DNA from 2 places in the Streptomyces sp. NPDC033165 genome. Region 2 is predicted to be linked to the other one. Evidence: riboswitches for the same ligand, from Rfam matches in the RefSeq annotation. Region 2 holds a riboswitch; the other holds the start of a gene.
The links. Region 2 has a riboswitch for cobalamin ahead of ACZ5WC_RS00125 (cobalamin biosynthesis protein). Riboswitches for the same ligand answer to the same signal wherever they lie in the genome.
Positions count from the first base shown of each region.

Region 1: linked by a shared signal. The riboswitch ahead of metE (5-methyltetrahydropteroyltriglutamate--homocysteine S-methyltransferase) and the one ahead of ACZ5WC_RS00125 (cobalamin biosynthesis protein) in region 2 are both predicted to bind cobalamin.

Region 1 covers NZ_JBVIPK010000026.1:4,008-11,113, forward strand. Annotated here, with positions in the region: gene metE (5-methyltetrahydropteroyltriglutamate--homocysteine S-methyltransferase) at 1-1,478, opposite strand, end outside; cobalamin riboswitch at 1,643-1,857, opposite strand; gene ACZ5WC_RS32425 (hypothetical protein) at 2,079-2,276, shown strand; gene cobF (precorrin-6A synthase (deacetylating)) at 2,287-3,171, opposite strand; cobalamin riboswitch at 3,313-3,491, shown strand; gene ACZ5WC_RS32435 (CoA-acylating methylmalonate-semialdehyde dehydrogenase) at 3,716-5,218, shown strand; gene ACZ5WC_RS32440 (acyl-CoA dehydrogenase family protein) at 5,215-6,369, shown strand; gene ACZ5WC_RS32445 (enoyl-CoA hydratase/isomerase family protein) at 6,366-7,106, shown strand, end outside.
Region 2 covers NZ_JBVIPK010000001.1:19,717-26,822, reverse strand. Annotated here, with positions in the region: gene ACZ5WC_RS00135 (putative cobaltochelatase) at 1-2,009, opposite strand, end outside; gene ACZ5WC_RS00130 (cobyric acid synthase) at 2,006-3,637, opposite strand; gene ACZ5WC_RS00125 (cobalamin biosynthesis protein) at 3,678-4,655, opposite strand; cobalamin riboswitch at 4,783-4,937, opposite strand; gene ACZ5WC_RS00120 (hypothetical protein) at 5,092-5,337, opposite strand; gene ACZ5WC_RS00115 (inorganic phosphate transporter) at 5,350-6,618, opposite strand; gene ACZ5WC_RS00110 (class II aldolase/adducin family protein) at 6,896-7,106, shown strand, end outside.

The sequences.
Region 1 (7,106 bases), on a different contig from region 2:
TCGATCCCGGCCTTCTCCTGGAAGGAGAGGACCTCGCGGATCTCGTCCTTGATCCGCTCCTCGTACCCGGCCTCGTCGATCCGGCCCGCCCGCAGGTCCGCGCGGGCGGTGCGCAGTTCGGTGGTCTGCGGGAACGAGCCGATGGTGGTGGTCGGGAGCAGCGGCAGCCCGAGGTGGGCGCGCTGGGCGGCGGCCCGCTCGGTGTACGGCTGGGAGCGGCGGCCGTCGGCGTCGGTGACGGCCGCCGTACGGTCCCGGACGGCCGGGTCATGGGTGAGGGCGGCCCCGGCGCGGGAGGCGAGGTCGGCGCGGTTGGCGGCCAGTTCGGCCGCGATGGCGCCGGTGCCGCCGGCCAGGCCGCGGGCCAGGACCACGATCTCCTCGGTCTTCTGCCGGGCGAAGGCCAGCCAGCGGGCGATCTGCGGGTCGATGTCGCGTTCGGCGTCCGCGTCCAGCGGGACGTGGAGGAGGGAGCAGGAGGCGGAGACGTCGACGCGGTCGGCGAGGCCGAGGAGCGTGCCGAGGGTGGCGAGCGACTTCTCGTAGTCGTTGATCCAGATGTTGCGGCCGTTGACGACGCCCGCGACCAGGCGCTTGCCGGGCAGGCCGCCCGCCGCCGCGAGATCGTCGAGGTTGCCCGCGCCGGACTCGGTGAAGTCGAGCGCCAGTCCGTCGACGGGGGCCTTGGCCAGGATCGGCAGCGCGTCGCCGAGCCGCCCGAAGTAGGAGGCGACCAGCAGCTTGGGCCGGTCGGCGAGGGCGCCCAGCTCGCGGTAGGCGCGGGCGGCGGCGTTCAGTTCGGCGGGGGTACGGTCCTGGACGAGGGCGGGCTCGTCCAGCTGCACCCATGCGGCGCCCGCCGCGCGGAGGCCGGCGAGGACTTCGGCGTACACCGGGAGGAGCCGGTCCAGCAGGGTCAGCGGCTCGAAGCCGGCGGCGACGCCGGGGGCCGCCTTGGCGAGCAGGAGGTAGGTGACGGGGCCGACGAGGACCGGGCGAGGGGTGTGGCCGAGCGCGAGGGCTTCCTTGAACTCGGCGACCTGCTTGGCGGGGTCGGCGGTGAACACGGTGTCGGGCCCGAGCTCGGGCACCAGGTAGTGGTAGTTGGTGTCGAACCACTTCGTCATCTCCAGCGGCGCGACGTCCTGGGTGCCGCGGGCCATGGCGAAGTATCCGTCGAGGGCGTCGGAGCGGACGGCGGCGCGGTGCCGCTCGGGGACAGCGCCGACCATGACGCTGGTGTCCAGAACATGGTCGTAGTACGAGAAATCACCGGTCGGCACCTCGTGGACTCCGGCCTCGGCGAGCTGCCGCCAGGTTCCCCGGCGCAGTTCGGCGGCGGTCCGCCGGAGGGTGTCCGCGTCGACACGGCCCTTCCAGTAGCCCTCGACGGCCTTCTTCAGTTCACGGTTCTGGCCCTGGCGGGGGTAGCCGTACACGGTGGCCCGTGCTGCCGCGGCTGCGGGCTTCGCTGTCACGTGACTCTCCTTCGCGAGCGTGGCTGCTTGCTGATCCCGGGACGGGACGCGGACGCGAAGGGGTGACGCATCGGGCGGAGAGCAGGACACACCGAACCGTGTCCGTCCGCCTGACGGTTGCGCCGACCCGCCCACGAGGTCACCGGGAACTCCGCACGCGAACGGTCGCGTGCGGGCAACGGGCAGGTCTTCGGACTCGCGGGCGCGCCTGCCGGGGCAGACACCTACTGGCCGTCGCTTCCCAGACCCGGCCGGGCCCAGTGCGTATGACGGCGGTCGTTCCCACTCACCGCTGCGGGGCAGTCCCGGATTCCCACCGGGTTCCCTCTTACGACTCCCTGTCCGGCTGACAGGGCGAACCAGCTGCACCGGTCAGCCTAAGGGGACGGCCGCCGAGCGCACACCGCTGTTCACACTTCGAACGGTGACGTGAGACACGGGTGCCCGCATACGACACCTCGGGGTGTGCGGAGGCGGAGACCCAGATGTAACCGAATGGCGTAGGGAAGGCGGAACCACAGGGCGTCAAAAGCCGTTCTTCTTCCCACTACACGGCCCGCCGACCCCCGGCGGAACCGACCGAGGAACGGAAAACGCCATATGAAGAAGACAGTTGGGTGGGCCCAGGACGGCGACGACTGGACGATCACCGTGAACGGCACGCAGTACCGCGCGATCGAGCGGCCGGCGGACGGCCGGGTGCACAACTACCTGGTGCGGGGTGACGACCTGAGCGCCGAGTGCCCGAGCCTCGGCCACGGGCTGGGCGTCATCCGGGAACACGAGTCCCGGCGCTGACGCCGGACGGTCAGCCGAGCGGGCCATCCCCGGAGCCGTCCGCGCCTTCCGCCGGGCGGCCGGTGTCCTCCGCCGGGCGGCCCGCGTCCTCCGCCGGGCGGCCCGCCCCTTCCGCCTCGTCCCGCCCCTGCCGCAGCAGGTAGGTGTCCATGATCCAGCCGTGCCGTTCGCGGGCCTCCGCGCGCAGTCGGCGGATCCGGCCGGCGACCTCGTCGAGCGGGCCGGAGACCAGGATCTCGTCGGGGGTGCCGAGGTACGCACCCCAGTGGATCCACAGGCCCCTGCCCGTCAGATGGGTGAAGGTCTCGTGGCCGTCGAGCATCACCACGATGTCGCCGTCGTCCTCGGGGAAGCCCTGGGCGAGCCGTCTGCCGGGGGTGATGCGGATGGGGCGGCCGACCCGGTTCAGGGTGACGCGGTGCCGGGCGGCGAGGGCGGAGACGCTGCTGATGCCGGGGATCACCTCATGGCCGAAATTCACCGTGCCGCGGCCCCGGATGTCCGCCAGGATCGCGAGCGTGCTGTCGTACAGGGACGGGTCGCCCCACACCAGGAAGGCCCCGCACTCCCCCGGCGCGAGCTCCTCGATGATCAGGCGTTCGCAGATGTCGGCGCGGCGGTGGCGCCAGTCGTGCACGGCCGAGGTGTAGCGCGCACCGTCGTCCTGGGTGCGGTCGCGCCACGGGTCCTCGGCCTCCACCACCCGGTAGGGGCCGGTGAGGTGCTCGTCGAGGATGTCGCGCCGCAGCCGGGTCAGGGACTCCTTCTCGCGCCCCTTGCCGAGGACGAAGAACACATCGGCCCGGCGCATGGCCTTCACCGCGGCCAGGGTCAGATGGTCGGGGTCACCGGCGCCCATGCCGATGACGAGAATGTGCCGTGGTGCCTCGCTGATGTCAGCCATGTCCGCCATGTCTGCCGATCATGCCAGGCGTCACGGACCGGGCCATGATCCACCGGCCGCACGCCGGGCGGGGTGGACTTACTAGGACGTCCAACTATATCTTCGGGGCAGTGGGTGCCCGGCATGCAGCCGGGTGCTCCGAAGGCCCGTGGTGTCAGGGAAGCCGGTGTGATTCCGGCACGGTCCCGCCACTGTGACCGGGGAGTTCGTCCTCGCAGGACACGCCACTGGCGGCGAAGGAGCCGTCGGGAAGGCAAGGGGACGCGCGCTGATCCGGGAGTCAGGATACCGGCCGCGGGATGTTCCGTGTTTCCACGAGGATGGAGCAGACACGCATGGCACCGGTCCGCACCCACGGCCCCGCAGGCCCGTCCCGGCGAGCGGTTCTCCACGCCCCCTGACGGTCCCCGCCCTTCGCGTCCCCCGACGGCGAGCCCTTCCGTCCGCGCGCACCCGACCGGTGCACCGGGTGCGGCGGGCCTGTGCGCCATCCCCGGATCTCACCTGACGATCTCACCGACGAGAGCAGGCTTCCATGGTCCGCGAACTCACCCATTTCATCGGCGGCAAGCACACGTCCGGCACCTCGGGCGCCTACGGCGATGTCCACGACCCCAACACCGGCCGGGTCCAGGCCCGGGTGCCCCTGGCCGGCCGGTCCGAGACCGAGTCGGCGATCGCCGACGCCGTCGGGGCCCAGCGCGAGTGGGGCGAGTGGAACCCGCAGCGCCGCGCCCGCGTGCTGCTGCGCTTCCTCCAGCTCGTCGAGAAGGAGAAGGACTCCCTGGCCCGGCTGCTCTCCTCCGAGCACGGCAAGACCGTCGCCGACGCGCACGGCGACATCGCGCGCGGGCTGGATGTCGTGGAGTTCGCGGCCGGTGTCCCGCACCTGCTGAAGGGCGAGTTCAGCGACAACGCGGGCGCCGGGATCGACGTCCACTCACTGCGCCGCCCGCTCGGCGTGGTGGCGGGCATCACCCCGTTCAACTTCCCGGCGATGATCCCGCTGTGGAAGGCCGCCCCCGCTCTGGCCTGCGGCAACGCCTTCATCCTGAAGCCCTCGGAGCGGGACCCCTCGGTGCCCCTGCGGCTGGCCGAGCTCTTCCTGGAGGCGGGCCTTCCGCCCGGCGTCCTGAACGTCGTCAACGGCGGCAAGGAGGCCGTGGACACCCTGCTGGAGGACCCGCGGGTCAAGGCGCTCGGCTTCGTCGGCTCGACGCCGATCGCCGCGCACGTCTACTCCACCGCCGCCGCTCACGGGAAGCGCGCGCAGTGCTTCGGCGGGGCGAAGAACCACATGATCGTGATGCCGGACGCCGATCTGAACCAGGCGGTGGACGCGCTGATCGGCGCCGGTTACGGCTCGGCGGGCGAGCGGTGCATGGCGATCTCGGTGGCCGTGCCGGTCGGCGAGGCCACCGCCGACGCGCTGGTGGCCAGGCTCACCGAGCGGATCGCCGAGCTGCGGATCGGCCGCTCGGACGACCCGGACGCCGACTTCGGTCCGCTGGTGGGCCGCGACGCGGTGGACCGGGTGCGCGGCTATGTCGACCTGGGCGTCGAGGAGGGCGCCGAACTGGTCGTGGACGGACGCGACTTCACCCTGGAGGGGCACGAGCACGGGTTCTTCGCGGGCGCCTCCCTCTTCGACCGGGTCACCCCGGACATGCGGATCTACCAGGAGGAGATCTTCGGCCCGGTGGTGTCCGTGGTCCGGGCCGCCGATTACGAGGAGGCGCTGCGGCTGCCCTCGGAGCACCCCTACGGCAACGGCGTAGCGCTCTTCACCCGCGACGGCGACACCGCCCGCGACTTCACCCGGCGCGTCGACACGGGCATGGTCGGCGTCAACGTGCCGATCCCGGTGCCGGTGGCGTACCACACGTTCGGCGGCTGGAAGCGGTCCGGATTCGGGGACCTGAACCAGCACGGGCCGGACGCCATCCGCTTCTACACCCGTACGAAGACCGTCACTTCGCGCTGGCCCGCCTCGGGTGTCCGGGACGGCGCGAGCTTCACGATTCCGACCATGGGGTGAGCGCCGTGACCACGCTCCTCACCGACGACCAGCTCGCCGTCGTCGAGACGACCCTGGACTTCGCCCAGGAACATCTGACCCCGCACGCAGTGGCGTGGGACCAGGACAAGCACTTCCCCGTCGACGTGCTGCGCAAGGCGGCCGGGCTCGGCCTCGGCGGCGTCTACGTACGGGAGGACGTCGGCGGGTCGGAGCTGTCCCGCTCCGACGGGGTCCTCGCCTTCGAAGCCCTGGCCACCGGCTGCCCGTCCATCGCGGGCTATCTGTCGATCCACAACATGGTCGGCTGGATGATCGACCGGTACGGCACCGAGGCCCAGCGGGGCCGCCACCTGCCCGCGCTCTGCGCCATGGAGCAGCTGGGCAGTTACTGCCTCACCGAGCCGGGCGCGGGCTCCGACGCCGCCGCGCTGAGCACCCGCTCGGTGCGCGAAGGCGACCACTACGTGCTGACGGGCACGAAGCAGTTCATCTCCGGGGCGGGCGCCTCGCACCTGTACATCGTGCTCGCCCGCACCGGCGAGGCCGGGCCGCGCGGCATCTCCGCCTTCCTCGTCGAACGGGACGACCCCGGGCTGTCGTTCGGGGCCGACGAGAAGAAGATGGGGTGGAACGCGCAGCCCACCCGGCAGGTCCTGATGGACGGGGTGCGCATCCCCGCGGACCGGATGCTCGGCGAGGAGGGCGGCGGCTTCCGCATCGCGATGAACGGGCTCAACGGCGGCCGACTCGGCATCGCCGCCTGCTCGTTGGGCGGCGCGCAGAGCGCCCTGGACCGCAGTGTCTCCCACCTCGCGGACCGGGAGGCGTTCGGCACCAGGCTGCTGGACGCCCAGGCGCTCCAGTTCCGGCTGGCCGAGATGGCGACCGAACTGGCCGCCGCCCGGGCCCTGGTGCGGCAGGCCGCCGAGGCGCTGGACCGGAACGTGGCCGGTGCCCCGCAGCTGTGCGCGATGGCCAAGCACTTCGCGACCGACACCGGCTACTCGGTGGCCGACCGGGCGCTCCAACTCCACGGCGGCTACGGCTATCTGGCCGAGTACGGCATCGAGAAGATCGTCCGGGACCTGCGGGTCCACCAGATCCTGGAAGGGACCAACGAGATCATGCGCGTCGTGGTGGCCAGGAGCCTGACGGGAGGCCTGCGATGACCGAGGAGCAGGTGCGCGTGAGCGTCGAGGGGCGTACGGGGGTGCTCACCCTGAACCGTCCCAAGGCGCTCAACGCCCTCACCCACCCTATGGTGGAGACGATCGCGGCGGCGCTCGACCGCTGGGAGCACGACCCCGAGGTGGCGGCCGTCGTCATCACCGGGGCCGGGGAGGGCGGCCTGTGCGCGGGCGGCGACATCCGGTCCATCTACGAGGACGCCCGGGCGCGCGGCAGGGCTTCGGCCGCGTTCTGGCGCGACGAGTACCGGCTCAACGCCCGGATCGCCCGCTATCCCAAGCCGTATGTGGCGGTCATGGACGGCATCGTGATGGGCGGCGGGGTCGGCGTCTCGGCGCACGGCAGCGTACGCGTCGTCACCGAGCGTTCGAAGGTGGCCATGCCGGAGACCGGGATCGGCTTCGTGCCGGACGTCGGCGGCACGTATCTGCTGGGGCTGGCCCCCGGGGAGCTCGGTACCCATCTCGCCCTGACCGGTGCGGTGGTGGGGGCCCGGGACGCGCTGCTGTGCGGGCTGGCCGACCACTTCGTACCGCGGGAGGGCCTGCCCGCGTTCCTCGCCGAACTGCGGACGGAGGCCCCGGCGGCGGTGCTGCACCGGCACGTCCATGACGCACCGCCCGGCGTGCTGGAGGCCGACCGGTCCTGGATCGACCACTGTTACGCCGCCGACACGGTCGAGGAGATCGTGGAACGGCTGCTCGCGTCCGACGCCCCG
Region 2 (7,106 bases):
TCCTTGACGAGCCCGGCGATCGAGTCGGCCCGCAGCTCGTCGAGCGTGACGGCGGTGCCTCCCAGTTCCCGGGCGAGTTCCCCGGCGAGACCGAGGCGTACGTACCCCGACTCGCAGTCCACGACGACCGAGGCCGTCCCCTCCGAGCGGTGCAGCCGCCCGGCCCGCCCCGCGAGCGCCACGGGCTCGGGCCCGCCGGTCGCCCGGCCGTCCGTGACGACGACGAGCAGCGGCCGCCGCGACGGATCGCGCAGCCGTTCCACCCGCAGCACGTCGTGGGCCTTGAGCAGCCCGGCGGCGAGCGGGGTGCGGCCCCCGGTCGGCAGCGACTCCAGGCGGGAGGCGGCCGCGTCCACGGACGAGGTCGGCGGCAGCGCCACCTCGGCGTCCTTGCCCCGGAAGGTGACCAGACCGACCTTGTCCCGCCGCTGGTAGGCGTCCAGCAGCAGCGACAGCACGGCCCCCTTGACCGCGCTCATCCGCTGCCGGGCCGCCATCGACCCGGAGGCGTCCACGACGAACAGCACGAGGTTGCCCTCACGCCCCTCCCGGGTCGCCTGCCGCAGATCGTCCCGGCGCACCACGAGCCCGCGCCCGGAGCGCCCGCGCGAGCGCTGGTGCGGGGCGGCGGCCTGCACGGTCGCGGCCAGGTGCAACTTGGTCAGCGACCCCTGCGGGCGGCGCGCGCCGGTGGTACGGCCGTGCTCGGTACGGGCCCGGGAGCGCCGCCCGGCAGCCCCCTCACCGAGCCCCGGCACGCTGAGCATCTTCGTACGGAACGGCTCGGCGGCGGTCACCGGCTGCTGCTCGGCGCCGGCGGACCGGCCGGGCGCGTCGGGAGCGTTTTCGGGGGCCTGCGGCGGAGTGTCGCCGCCCTCGCCGGCCGGAGGAGGAGTGCGGTCGCCATCGGCCTGGGGCGGCACACCGCCCCCGCCCCCGCCCCCGTCGTTGCCGCCGCCATCGGGATCGTCGTCGGGGTCTCCCGGGTCGCCGTCCTGCTCACCGGCCTCGTCGAGGGTCTGGTCGAGCTTGTCCTCGTCCAGTCCCGGAGCGTCGAACGGGTTGCGGCGACGCCGGTGCGGGAGCGCCAGCAGGGCGGCCTGCCGTACGTCGTCGGCGGTGACCTCCTCGCGTCCGGCCCAGGCGGCGAGCGCGGTCGCGGTACGGGCCATCACGATGTCGGCCCGCATCCCGTCGACCTCGAACGCGGCGCAGGTGGCGGCGATCTGCCGCAACACGCCGTCACCGAGCACGACACGGGGCAGCAGGGCGCGCGCGGCGGCGATGCGCTCCCGCAGGGCGCTCTCCTCCGCGGCCCAGCGCGCGGCGAAGCCCTCGGGGTCGTCGTCGTACGCGAGCCGGCGCCGCACGACCTCCACCCGCTCGTCGGTGTCCCGGGACGCGGCCACCTCCACGGTCAGCCCGAACCGGTCCAGCAACTGGGGCCGCAGCTCGCCCTCTTCCGGGTTCATCGTCCCGACCAGCAGGAACCGTGCCGCATGCCGTACGGAGACGCCTTCGCGCTCGACGTACGAGGCCCCCATGGCGGCCGCGTCCAGGAGCAGGTCCACCAGGTGGTCGTGGAGCAGGTTGACCTCGTCGACGTACAGAATTCCGCGATGGGCGTCGGCCAGCAGCCCCGGCTCGAACGCCTTCACACCCTCCGAGAGCGCCCGCTCGATGTCCAGCGCCCCCACGAGCCGGTCCTCGGACGCCCCGACGGGCAGCTCGACGGTCCGCGCCGGGCGCGACACACCGGGGGCATCCGCGTGCGGCCCGTCGGGGCACGCCGGATCGGGGGCCACCGGATCACAGGAGAACCGGCACCCCGGTACGACGGAGACCTCGGGCATGAGGGCGGCCAGCGCCCGGACGGCGGTGGACTTGGCGGTCCCCTTCTCGCCCCGCACGAGCACCCCGCCGACGGCCGGACTGACGGCGTTGAGCAACAGCCCGAGCCGCAGGTCGTCCTGCCCGACGATCGCGGTGAAGGGATACGGCGTACTCACTTGGCCTCCTCGTTGACGTGCTCTTCAGCTCTGACGTGACCGGTCACTGCAAGCCCCTCCGGCGATCGAGGAGCGGGGTCCGGGCCGGCGCCCCGGCTCTCCGACGACGCACCCGCCCCCGACGGCGGCGCCCCCGGCGGCACGAACGGCAACCCGGCCGGCGCCCCGCCCTCGATCAGCCGCCACAGCGCATCCGTATCCGCATGCTCCTCCACCAGATCCCCCAGCCGGTCCAACTGCTCCTCCCGCAGCACCCCGAAACTCGTGTCCGGCGCAGGAACGAACCGCCGCCCGGCGGCCCGGGCCACCTCCGCCAGGAACCGCCGCCGGAACGCGTCGCTCTCCAGCGACCCGTGCCAGTGCGTCCCCCACACCGCCCCCACCCGGCACCCGTCCAGGAACGGTTCCCCGCCCCGCACATCGGCCACCCCGTGGTGGATCTCGTACCCCTCCACCACCTCACCCAGCGCCGAACCCACCGGCCGCGCCAGCGTCTTGGCCCGGTCGAAGCGGACGGTCACCGGCAGCAGCCCCAGCCCGTCCACGACCCCCGCCCGCGACTCCACCTCGTCCTCGATCCGCTCACCGAGCACCTGGAACCCGCCGCAGATGCCCAGCACCGGCCGGCCCTCCGCCGCCCGCCGCACCAGCGCGTCCGCGAGACCCCGCTCGCGCAGCCAGGCCAGCGCCTTGACCGTGCCCCGCGTCCCGGGCACGACCACCAGGTCCGCGTCGGCCAGCTCCTCGGCCCGGTCCACGAACCGCACCACGACGCCCGGTTCGGCGGCCAGCGCGTCCACGTCCGTGAAGTTCGACATCAACGGCACCGCGCACACCGCGACCCGCAACACGTCCTCACCGTGCGGGGGAGCCACGACCGACTCCCGTACCGCACCCCGCAGGGACACCCGCAGGCCGTCCTCCTCGTCGATGCCGAGTCCGTGGGCGTACGGCAGAACTCCGTACGTCCGTCGCCCGGTCAGCCCGGTCAGCATGTCCAGCCCCGGTTCCAGCAGCGAGACATCACCCCGGAACTTGTTCACCAGATAGCCCGCGACCAGCGACTGGTCCTCGGCGCTGAGCAGCGCCGTCGTCCCGAAGAACGAGGCGAAGACCCCGCCCCGGTCGATGTCCCCGACCACCAGCACGGGGAACCGGGCCGCCCGCGCGATGCCCATGTTCACGATGTCGGTCCGGCGGAGGTTGATCTCGGCCGGCGAACCGGCCCCTTCGCAGATCACCGCGTCATAGGCCGACCGCAGCTGCTCCAGGCAGTCCGTGACCGTCCCGAGCAGCGCCTCCTGGCGCCCCCCGTGGTAGCCCCGGGCGCTCATCTCACCGACCGGCCTGCCCATCAGGACCACCTGGCTGGACCGGTCGCCGCCCGGCTTCAGCAGCACCGGGTTCATCAGGGCGGTCGGCTCCACCCGGGCCGCCTGCGCCTGCATCGCCTGGGCGCGCCCGATCTCCGCGCCCTCGCGGGTCACGAAGGAGTTGAGGGACATGTTCTGCGCCTTGAACGGCGCGACCTTCACGCCCCGGCGCACCAGCCAGCGGCAGATGCCCGCCGTGACGACGCTCTTGCCCGCGTCCGATGTGGTCCCCGCGACCAGCAGCCCACCACTCATGCCCGCTCCCGTTCCCGTACCGCGTTCCGTGCCGGACCGTTCATGACCGCCCCCGCTTCTGTCCCGCAGCCGACCGCCCGGCGGCCCGCCCCGCGACCATCCGCGCCGCCACGCACACACCCAGAGCCAGTGCACTCACCCGGCGCGACAGCCGCACCGCGCGTTCGATGTCGTCGCCGCGCACGTCCCGGCCGGACTCCCCGTTCAGTACGGGCCGGTGCTCCACGCGCCCCGCGTACGCCAGCGTTCCTCCCAGCCGTACGCCGAGCGCCCCCGCGAACGCGGCCTCCACCGGTCCCGCGTTCGGGCTCGGGTGGCGCCCCGCGTCCGCCTTCCAGGCGCGTACGGCCTCGGACGGCCGCCCGCCCGCCACCACGGCCAGCGCGGCCGTCAGCCGGGCGCCGGGCCACCCAGCGAGGTCGTCCAGGCGAGCCGAGGCCCAGCCGTAACGCCGGTGGCGGGGCGACTTGTGGCCGACCATCGCGTCGAGCGTGTTCACGGCCCGGAAGCCGACGAGTCCGGGCACCCCGCCGATGGCGCCCCACACGAGCGCGCCGACGACGGCGTCCGAAGTGTTCTCGGCGACCGATTCCACGACGGCACGGGCGATACCCGGCCCGTCCAGGGAGTGCGGGTCGCGCCCGCACAGATGCGGCAGCCTTTCCCGGGCCGCCTCAAGGTCCCCGGCGGTCAGCGCGCCCCCGATGGCGCGGGCCTCCCGGCCCAGGGACGTACCGCCGACGACCGACCAGGTGGCGGCGGCGGTCAGCGCGACGGCGAGCGCGGGGCGCTCCCGTACCGCACGGGCGGCCAGCGCGGCGGCCCCCACGGCGCCTCCGGCGCAGATGAGGGTGTGCAGCGCGCCCCGGCCCCGGTCGTCACGCCACAGCAGGGACTCCACGCGTGCGGCGGCCCGGCCGAACCCGGCGACGGGGTGCCCCCGCCGGGGGTCGCCGAACAGCGCGTCGGCGACCATTCCGGCCGTGGCGCCGCACGCGAAGAGGCGATCGGCACGCACGGCTCAGCCCGTCGTGGGTCGGGGCGTTCCGGAACGAGGGGGCACTGGATGCGGCGCACGGCGGCCGGACATGGCATAGGTCCTTAACTCAGGGTCCGCGCCCTGGTTCGACGAGAGCGGCGACGAGAGTCTCCTGGCTCCCGGATCCGCAGCTCCCCCGGCCTTCCAGCCCGTGCGCGACGGGCCGTGACATCCGGTGTCCCGACAGGTCGTGACGTCCGGTGTGGGGGAGTGCTCCCCGGTGACAGTGGCGGGACCGCGCCGGACTCGCACCGGCTTCCTCTGCTGTCGCCGTGAATGGCTCCGGCAGTCCACCACGCTGCGAGAACAGCCGTCAACTTGCTGTTGACCTGCGGAGGCCCGGTGTGCGCAGACGCACATCGGGCCGGACACACACGAGGTGTGTCCGGCCCGATGAGGGGTGCCGTGGGACGCGTCAGGCGACGATCAGATAGATCCCGTAGGAGACCGCCGCCACGCACGCCGCGAAGCAGGCGTACGCGCTGGTGCGCGCCAGCGCGGCGGTTCCGCCGGAGGCGCCGCTGCCGGAGCCGCTGCCGCCGGCCGGGGCCGACAGCTTCGAGAGGGCGACGATGCCCAGGGTGAAGACGCCGACCAGGGCGACGGTGATCACGAGACTGACACCGAAGACGGTGGCGAGAGCTGCCCAGTCGATTTTCATACGGATCTGTCCTTACACCGTGGCCGCGGGGCGGGGCGTGTCGTCGGGTGCCGCGGCCGGGGCCGGGATGGTGGTCGAGAGGTCGGAGACCGGTGCGCCCGCGGGGGGCGGGGAGACCGCGGCGATGGCGGTGGTGACGACGCCCTGCGGCTCGTCCGCCGTCGCTTCCTCGGTGTCGTTGACGTTGGTGTGGTCGACCGGCTGGCGGCGCGAGGCCAGCCAGATGGCGAAGGAGCCGCCGACCAGGATGGCCGCGGTGAGGGCGACACCCCAGGGGCCCTGCTTGGTGAGGAACTCGGCACCCGCGCCGACCAGACCCGCGGCCGGGAGCGTGAGGCCCCAGGCGACGAACATCCGGGTGGCGGTGGACCAGCGGACCACGCCGCCCTTGCGGCCGAGGCCCGCGCCCATCACGGCACCCGAGCAGGACTGGGTGGTGGAGAGCGAGAAGCCGAGGTGCGAGGAGGCCAGGATGACGGTCGCCGCGCTGGTCTGGGCGGCGAAGCCCTGCGGCGGCTGGAGGTCGGTCAGGCCCTTGCCCATGGTGCGGATGATGCGCCAGCCGCCGAGGTAGGTGCCGAGCGCGATGGCGACACCGGCGGAGACGATGACCCACATCGGCGGGTTGGAGCCGGGGGCGAGGACGCCGCCGGTCACCAGGGCCAGGGTGATGATGCCCATCGTCTTCTGGGCGTCGTTGGTGCCGTGGGCGAGGGAGACGAGACCGGCCGAGGCGATCTGTCCGGCCCGGTAGCCCTTGGCCGTCGACTTGAGCTGGTTCGGGTCGGTGACGTTCCGGTTGATCCGGTACGTCAGCCGCGTGGCCAGCATCGCTGCGAGACCGGCGACCAGCGGAGCGGCGACCGCGGGCAGCAGCACCTTGGTGACGACGGTGCCGCCGTTGATCGAGGACCAGCCGGCCGACATGACCGCGGCGCCGATCAGACCGCCGAACAGGGCGTGGGAGGAGCTGGAGGGCAGGCCGACCAGCCAGGTCAGGAGATTCCACAGGATGGCGCCGACGAGCGCCGCGAAGATGACCTCGGTTCTGATGCCGTCTTCGTTGACGATCCCGCCGGAGATCGTCTTGGCGACCTCCACCGACAGGAAGGCGCCGATCAGGTTGAGAACGGCGGACATCGCCACCGCTGTCTTGGGCTTCATCGCGCCGGTCGAGATGGTGGTCGCCATCGCGTTGGCGGTGTCGTGGAAACCGTTCGTGAAATCGAACACGAGAGCTGTTACGACCACAATCGCAAGCAGCAGCGTGATGTGTTCCATTTACCCAGGCAATCGTTCGGCGTCAGTGGCTCGTGGACCGTAGGCAACCTGGGTGAACGGAAGATGAACTGAGCAGGGCGCTGTGGTGACCCCAACCGGAGGCGACTGATTCCGCTTGTGTGCGGGAGGGGCGGCGGGAGTCCCCTGGGGCGCCGTCTGGTCTGCCCTTTACTGCTCGTTGGTGAAGTTTTTGAGGCGCGTCTCCGGCTCCGGAGGAGATCCCGGTCACGTGGGGCACGACGTTCCGGTTTCCGCCCCCCGCCCCTACGCTCGCCCCATGAGCGAGCAGCAGCCGGAATCCGTCGCCCGGACCTGGGAGGAGGTGGTCGCGACCGCCCGCCGCAGCGCCGCGGACGGCCTCGTCGTCGGCACCTCGGGCAATGTGTCCGCCCGTGTCGGAGACCTGGTCCTGGTGACCCCCAGCGGGGTGCCCTACGACCGGCTCGGCCCCCGTGACACGGTCGGCGTCGACCTCGACGGCCGCCAGG